DNA from 2 places in the Paenibacillus sp. 37 genome. Region 2 is predicted to be linked to the other one. Evidence: a T-box and tRNA genes for the amino acid it is inferred to sense, from the RefSeq annotation. Region 2 holds a T-box; the other holds one or more tRNA genes.
The links. A T-box is a leader RNA that pairs with one kind of tRNA and senses whether it is charged. The one in region 2 lies ahead of trpS (tryptophan--tRNA ligase), so its partner is inferred to be a tRNA-Trp.
Positions count from the first base shown of each region.

Region 1: it has a tRNA-Trp gene. The T-box ahead of trpS (tryptophan--tRNA ligase) is inferred to sense a tRNA for this amino acid. The anticodon was not compared.

Region 1 covers NZ_CP043761.1:5,911,887-5,915,278, reverse strand. Annotated here, with positions in the region: rRNA gene F0220_RS25440 (23S ribosomal RNA) at 1-520, shown strand, start outside; tRNA gene F0220_RS25435 (tRNA-Asn) at 588-663, shown strand; tRNA gene F0220_RS25430 (tRNA-Ser) at 667-758, shown strand; tRNA gene F0220_RS25425 (tRNA-Glu) at 768-839, shown strand; tRNA gene F0220_RS25420 (tRNA-Val) at 908-983, shown strand; tRNA gene F0220_RS25415 (tRNA-Met) at 1,001-1,074, shown strand; tRNA gene F0220_RS25410 (tRNA-Asp) at 1,102-1,179, shown strand; tRNA gene F0220_RS25405 (tRNA-Phe) at 1,275-1,350, shown strand; tRNA gene F0220_RS25400 (tRNA-Thr) at 1,371-1,446, shown strand; tRNA gene F0220_RS25395 (tRNA-Tyr) at 1,456-1,541, shown strand; tRNA gene F0220_RS25390 (tRNA-Trp) at 1,548-1,621, shown strand; tRNA gene F0220_RS25385 (tRNA-His) at 1,650-1,722, shown strand; tRNA gene F0220_RS25380 (tRNA-Gln) at 1,745-1,819, shown strand; tRNA gene F0220_RS25375 (tRNA-Gly) at 1,824-1,898, shown strand; tRNA gene F0220_RS25370 (tRNA-Cys) at 1,905-1,978, shown strand; tRNA gene F0220_RS25365 (tRNA-Leu) at 1,985-2,063, shown strand; gene F0220_RS25360 (class I SAM-dependent methyltransferase) at 2,234-3,160, shown strand.
Region 2 covers NZ_CP043761.1:795,610-799,001, reverse strand. Annotated here, with positions in the region: gene F0220_RS03725 (DMT family transporter) at 42-977, shown strand; T-box leader at 1,005-1,318, shown strand; gene trpS (tryptophan--tRNA ligase) at 1,459-2,451, shown strand; gene F0220_RS03715 (GerAB/ArcD/ProY family transporter) at 2,521-3,392, shown strand, end outside.

The DNA.
Region 1 (3,392 bases), 2.0 Mb from region 2:
GACGAAAGTCGGGCTTAGTGATCCGGTGGTACCGCATGGAAGGGCCATCGCTCAACGGATAAAAGCTACCCTGGGGATAACAGGCTTATCTCCCCCAAGAGTCCACATCGACGGGGAGGTTTGGCACCTCGATGTCGGCTCATCGCATCCTGGGGCTGAAGTAGGTCCCAAGGGTTGGGCTGTTCGCCCATTAAAGCGGTACGCGAGCTGGGTTCAGAACGTCGTGAGACAGTTCGGTCCCTATCTGTCGTGGGCGTAGGAAATTTGAGAGGAGCTGTCCTTAGTACGAGAGGACCGGGATGGACGTACCGCTGGTGTACCAGTTGTTCCGCCAGGAGCACCGCTGGGTAGCTATGTACGGACGGGATAAACGCTGAAAGCATCTAAGCGTGAAGCCCCCCTCAAGATGAGATTTCCCAGTATGTAAGACCCCTTGAAGACGACGAGGTAGATAGGCTGGGGGTGGAAGTGCAGCAATGCATGGAGCTGACCAGTACTAATCGGTCGAGGGCTTATCCAATTAGCAAGTGATAATTCGCATGTTTCGTTTCGAATCTAGTTTTCAGAGAACGATCTCTGAAGCATATTCCCTGATAGCTCAGTTGGTAGAGCACTCGACTGTTAATCGAGTTGTCACAGGTTCGAGCCCTGTTCGGGGAGCCATATGGAGAGGTGTCCGAGCTGGCCGAAGGAGCACGATTGGAAATCGTGTAGGCGTCACAAGCGTCTCGAGGGTTCGAATCCCTCTCTCTCCGCCATAATATTAAGGCCCGTTGGTCAAGGGGTTAAGACACCTCCCTTTCACGGAGGTAACAGGGGTTCGAATCCCCTACGGGTCATAATAACTTCTCAAAAAAGAAGTTGATTTTTACAACAAGATTATGGTATGATCATAAATGTGTTGTTCGGAGGCTTAGCTCAGCTGGGAGAGCATCTGCCTTACAAGCAGAGGGTCGGGGGTTCGATCCCCTCAGCCTCCACCATATAAACTTTATAACGACGCGGGGTGGAGCAGCCCGGTAGCTCGTCGGGCTCATAACCCGAAGGCCGCAGGTTCAAATCCTGCCCCCGCAATCATACTTTCCTTTGAGAAAGTGATCTGGAACCGTGGTGTAGTTGGCCTAACATGCCTGCCTGTCACGCAGGAGATCGCGGGTTCGAATCCCGTCGGTTCCGCCATTTAATCTTTACATGAGGCAAACTGTTCACTACATCTGCTGTATGGCACTGATGCCCTATATAAAGTGTAAGGAATTAAGATTAGACTTTATTATGGCTCGGTAGCTCAGTCGGTAGAGCAGAGGACTGAAAATCCTCGTGTCGGCGGTTCGATTCCGTCCCGAGCCACCATTTTTAAAACAATTTAATATGCCGGTGTAGCTCAACTGGTAGAGCAACTGACTTGTAATCAGTAGGTTGGGGGTTCAAGTCCTCTCGCCGGCACCATGTAATCCTGGAGGATTAGCGAAGTGGCCAAACGCATCAGACTGTAAATCTGCTCCCGTACGGGTTCGGTGGTTCGAATCCATCATCCTCCACCAGTTTTTAGGGGCATAGTTTAAAGGTAGAACAACGGTCTCCAAAACCGTTGGTGTGGGTTCAATTCCTGCTGCCCCTGCCAATTATCTTTTAGAAAATAACCTTTTGTGGCGATCGTGGCGAAGTGGTTAACGCACCGGTTTGTGGATCCGGCATTCGGGGGTTCAATTCCCCTCGATCGCCCCTTTGTTTTTTCATTTTTTATTGGGGATTAGCCAAGCGGTAAGGCAACGGACTTTGACTCCGTCATGCATAGGTTCAAATCCTATATCCCCAGCCATTATGCGGACGTGGCTCAGCGGTAGAGCATCGCCTTGCCAAGGCGAGGGTCGCGGGTTCGATTCCCGTCGTCCGCTCCAAAATATGGCGCCATAGCCAAGTGGTAAGGCACAGCTCTGCAAAAGCTTTATCCCCAGTTCGAATCTGGGTGGCGCCTCCAGCATATGCCGGCGTGGCGGAATGGCAGACGCGCTCGACTCAAAATCGAGTGGGAAACCGTGGAGGTTCGAGTCCTCTCGCCGGTATATTGAATAGCCCTACATGTTGCTTATGCAATGTGTAGGGCTATTTTTATTTTATATAAATTGATTTTTTGTATTGTAAGGATAGTTGGACGTTAATAAAGATTGACGTATGATTTAATTAAGTATATTGTAGATAATTGAAGTCTTCAATTATAGAGGAGTGAAGCATAGTGACTACTGGAAAAAATGTAACGGATACCGATCTGTTATTTGATCTTTCTGTATGGGAAGAGGCATGGAAGAACCGCCCGAGAATTTCAAAATATGAGAAGAAAAGCACTACCTTTAATACAGAAGAAGCATTTGAGCGGTGGGCCAGGGATTATCATGCACAGTCGTTTACCGAAGAAGGAAAGCAGCGTTCTGAACGTATTATGGGCTGGATTGAAAACCAGGGTGTGGAATTCGCAGGGTTATCCATTTTGGACATTGGAGCGGCCTCAGGCATATTTACCATTCCTTTTGCGGAAAAGGGGGCAAATGTGACAGCAGTTGAGCCTTCTGAGTTGCTTGTCTCCTTTATGAAAGAGACGATACCTCCAGCACTTGAATCCAAAATCGAAATCGTAAACGAACGATATGAGGAAATCTCTATTCAGGATAAAGGCTGGGAGAAGAAATATGACTTTGCATTTGCATCCATGTGTCCGGCGATGTCGGATTGGGAAACGATTGAGCAGGCGATCAATTGCGCCCGGAAGTATGTGTATATAAGTACTATGGCGGGACAGAAGGAACACACACTAATGGATGAACTTAAGGATGTACTGGGGGTAACTTCTTCATACAAGGCCGGTGATATGGGGTATATCCAACAGTTGCTGTATTTGAAGGGGTATTCTTATACGATGATCATTACGAGAGAAGTTAACTCATTTGAAGTACCGGTGGAAGAGATTATCGAAAAGCTGCCAGAATGGCTTAGTACGTATGAGTTACCATCGAATGAAGATTCCCTCAGATTGGCTGAGAATTACATTAGCGATACGTACAAGGATAGTACGGTGACCTTCTCACGTGGAGCAAGGTTTGGTAAAATTCTAATTCAACTTGAACAGCCAAATATGAAAACAGTTCGTACTAAGGATAAGCGATAAATCGCATACGCTTGGCAAGTGTACTGATAATAAGGAATTGAGATGGACAATGTAGTCTAACGTCTAAGATGACACTAGGAAGCATCACAACACTGCGCAAAGAGATGAACGGTTGAAACATATGATGTTAAGATTGTAGAAGTAAAGTTGTAAGTGAAGGGAGCAGGTTATGTGCTCCCTCTTTTTGAAGCCACTAATTTGTCGATCGCTTTGAACCAGACCCTCGTTTATT
Region 2 (3,392 bases):
GAAAAATAAAGAGCTATGACTACTGTATTGGAGGAGCATTCATGAACACAACACACACTCGGGGATACGCTTATATCGCAGCTATACTATACGCGGCTATTATAGGTCTATCTTTTCTATTTGTTAAAATGACCGTCACTGTTGCACATCCCATTGATGTGCTTGCCCATCGATTCGCTCTGTCGCTGATCGTTGTCAGCATTCCTGTCATTTTGGGTTGGATCAAGATCCGACTGAGCCTTCGTGATCTGTGGCGAATCATTCCACTGGGGCTGTTATCTCCCGTCTTATTTTTTGCCTTTCAAGCCTTTGGACTTGTCTCTTCCAACTCATCGGAAGCGGGTATTATTCAGGCCATGGCCCCTGTATTCACACTCGTTCTCGCTTCAGTCTTCCTGAAAGAACGCACATCCACGATGCAGAAGCTGTTCCTGCTACTGTCTGTCGCTGGAGTGGTCTTTATTTTCATAATGCAAGGAAGTGGCATGTCTATAGGTAACCTGAAGGGTATTGCATTATTGCTACTCTCCACGGTCTGTTTTGCAGGGTATGGCGTGCTTGCAAGACCATTAACCCAGAAGTATAAACCAATGGAATTAACCTGGGTCACACTGATGGTTGGCTGTATTGTATTTAACGCAGCTTCCCTGATCCGCCATGCGTCCAGCGGCTCCATGATGGATTACATCAAACCACTGGGAGATGCATCCTATCTGGGTGCACTCGCTTATCTGGCGATCCTCTCCACCATGATCTCCACCCTGCTTGCGAGCTATGCCCTGACCCATCTGGAGGCTTCCCAAATGAGTGTATTCAGCAATCTGTCCACGCTCATCTCTATTGTAGGAGGGGCATGGATTCTGCATGAACCAGTGGGTAGCTACCACTATATTGGTGCATTGTTGATTATCGCTGGTGTGCTTGGCACCAATATGAGCGGTCGCAAACATAGGCTGGTCAGTGGAATCAAAGCGTGATATAATTCTGGAAATTGTAAACATTTGTTATCCGCGATGATGAAGAGAAGTACATATGTCAGGATGCTACAGAGAGCCGGCGGCTGGTGGGAGTCGGTGCATCGGATATGTGGAAATGGGCTTCGGAGTTCCAAGTTGAACAAAGTCTGTATCCTTTCCTAGGAATACACACTTTCAGTAGGCGAGGCGGCATGTCCAGCCGTTATCCATGGACAGGATATCGATAGGCATGGAAGCTCATAAAAGAGCTCCCGGTAGATACCTCATCCGTATCCCTCAAGTGGGCCGCAACAGAGCGGCCAATGAAGGTGGGACCGCGAGGCACAAGCTTCGTCCTTTATTCTGTTCCCAACCGGGGAATGGGATAAAAGACGAAGCTTTTTTGATTTTTTTGCAGGCTGAAAGGAGGTGATGGTCGTGGAAGACGGCTGGTGGCGACAGCTCAACGTTGAAAAATCACAAAACCAAAGGAGAATAAACCATGAACAAAAACAAGGATATTATTTTGACAGGAGATCGGACTACCGGACAACTTCATCTCGGCCATTACGTAGGCAGCCTGCGCAGTCGGGTGCAATTGCAGGAAGAGTACAAAACCTATATTTTACTGGCAGATGTTCAGGCACTCACCACCCACTATGATCAACCTGGCCTGATTGCAGATAGTGTTCATCAAGTCACGCTTGATTACCTCGCCGTAGGCATTGATCCGAACAAAGCTACCCTGTTCATTCAATCCATGATTCCGGAAATTGCGGAATTGACTGTGATCTTCTCCATGTTTGTTACCGTCAATACACTCCGGCATAATCCGACCATCAAGAGCGAAGCACGTGATCGCGGATATACCGACCTGTACTACGGATTTCTCGGATATCCGGTCAGTCAGGCTGCTGATATTGCATTCTGTAAAGCCACCCTTGTTCCGGCAGGGGAAGATCAGATTCCTCACATTGAGACAGCACGAAAATTGGTTCGCCGGTTCAACGAGTTATACGCTCCCATTCTCCCCGAACCCCGCATTTTGACCGGAGAGCGGCTTGGGGGACTGGATGGCGTTGGTAAGATGAGCAAAAGCATGGGCAATGCGATCTCATTAAATGCAAGTCCTGAAGATGTAAAAGCCAAATTGATCAAGGCCAAGACTGATCCTGCCCGCATCCATCGTTCTGATCCAGGACACCCGGATATCTGCCCTGTTTTTGCCTATCATCAGCTTTTCCGCAAGGAGAACGCAGACGAAATACATGCCAGTTGCAGTCAGGGGCGGATTGGATGCAAAGATTGTAAACAGATCGCAGGTGAAGCCATCAATGATCTGCTTGCTCCTTTTCGCGAACGACGGAATTATTATGAACAGCGTGATGATCAAGTGAAAGAGATTCTTATCGAGGGTACCCGTGAGGCCAGGAAAGCGGCCCGGGAAACGATGTTAGAGGTAAGAGAAGCCATGGGTATTCGTTATTTCAACTGACGGTATGAAGCGCCCCAATCACGTTAACACTGCTGAGGACAGTCTATTGGGAAAAGGGGACCCCTCAGCATGAAACGAACACAGCCTTCTTTTTTACAAGCTATGATGTTGATCATGTTGTCCGTTGGCTTGATCAGCCATGTTCTGATTATTCCTGCCCTTTTGGCTGCGGCCAAAAGGGATTCTTGGATTTCCGTCCTGCTATCAGCCGGACCATTTCTGATATTTGCGCTAATGCTCGCCTATGTCTCTCGTTTCCTACAGCATCAAACCCTGCATGATTGGTTAACCTCCCGTCTCGGGAAGCCCATTGGCATGTTATTTCGAGTTGGTAACAGTCTCTTTTTTCTAAGCGTAATCTTTTTCACACTGCATGATACCACGGCTTGGGCTAAAACGAACTATCTGACCGAAACGCCCGTGTTGGTAACCAGTATTGCCCTGATGTCTCTCTGTGCCTACGCTGCGTATAAAGGTATTCGCTCGCTGGCCTTTACCGCAGGGTTAGTCCTGCCACTAGTTGTCTTGTTAGGTTTCTATGTTGCTATCGTAAATACCCAGTACAAGGACTACAGTCGTCTGTTGCCCGTTCTTGAACATGGATGGCATCCTATTCTTAATGGCATGGTCTACAGTCTTGCAGGCATGTTTGAACTGCTGTTCATCTGGTACATCCAGCCTCATCTCACCAAACGTATACGTGTATGGCAGTATCTGATGCTCGCACTCATTCTTGTAGGACTGACTGTCGGCCCACTCATTGGGGCGATTGTGGAATTCGATCCTTTTGAGGCTGCCAAAATGAGATATCCCGCCTTTGAAGAATGGCGAATTGCCTCTCTGGGCAAATACATTGCCCAGACCGACTTCTTTTCAATCTACCAATGGCTGGCAGGTGCATTCACCCGAATTAGTCTTGCCATGTATATTGTAGTTGAAAT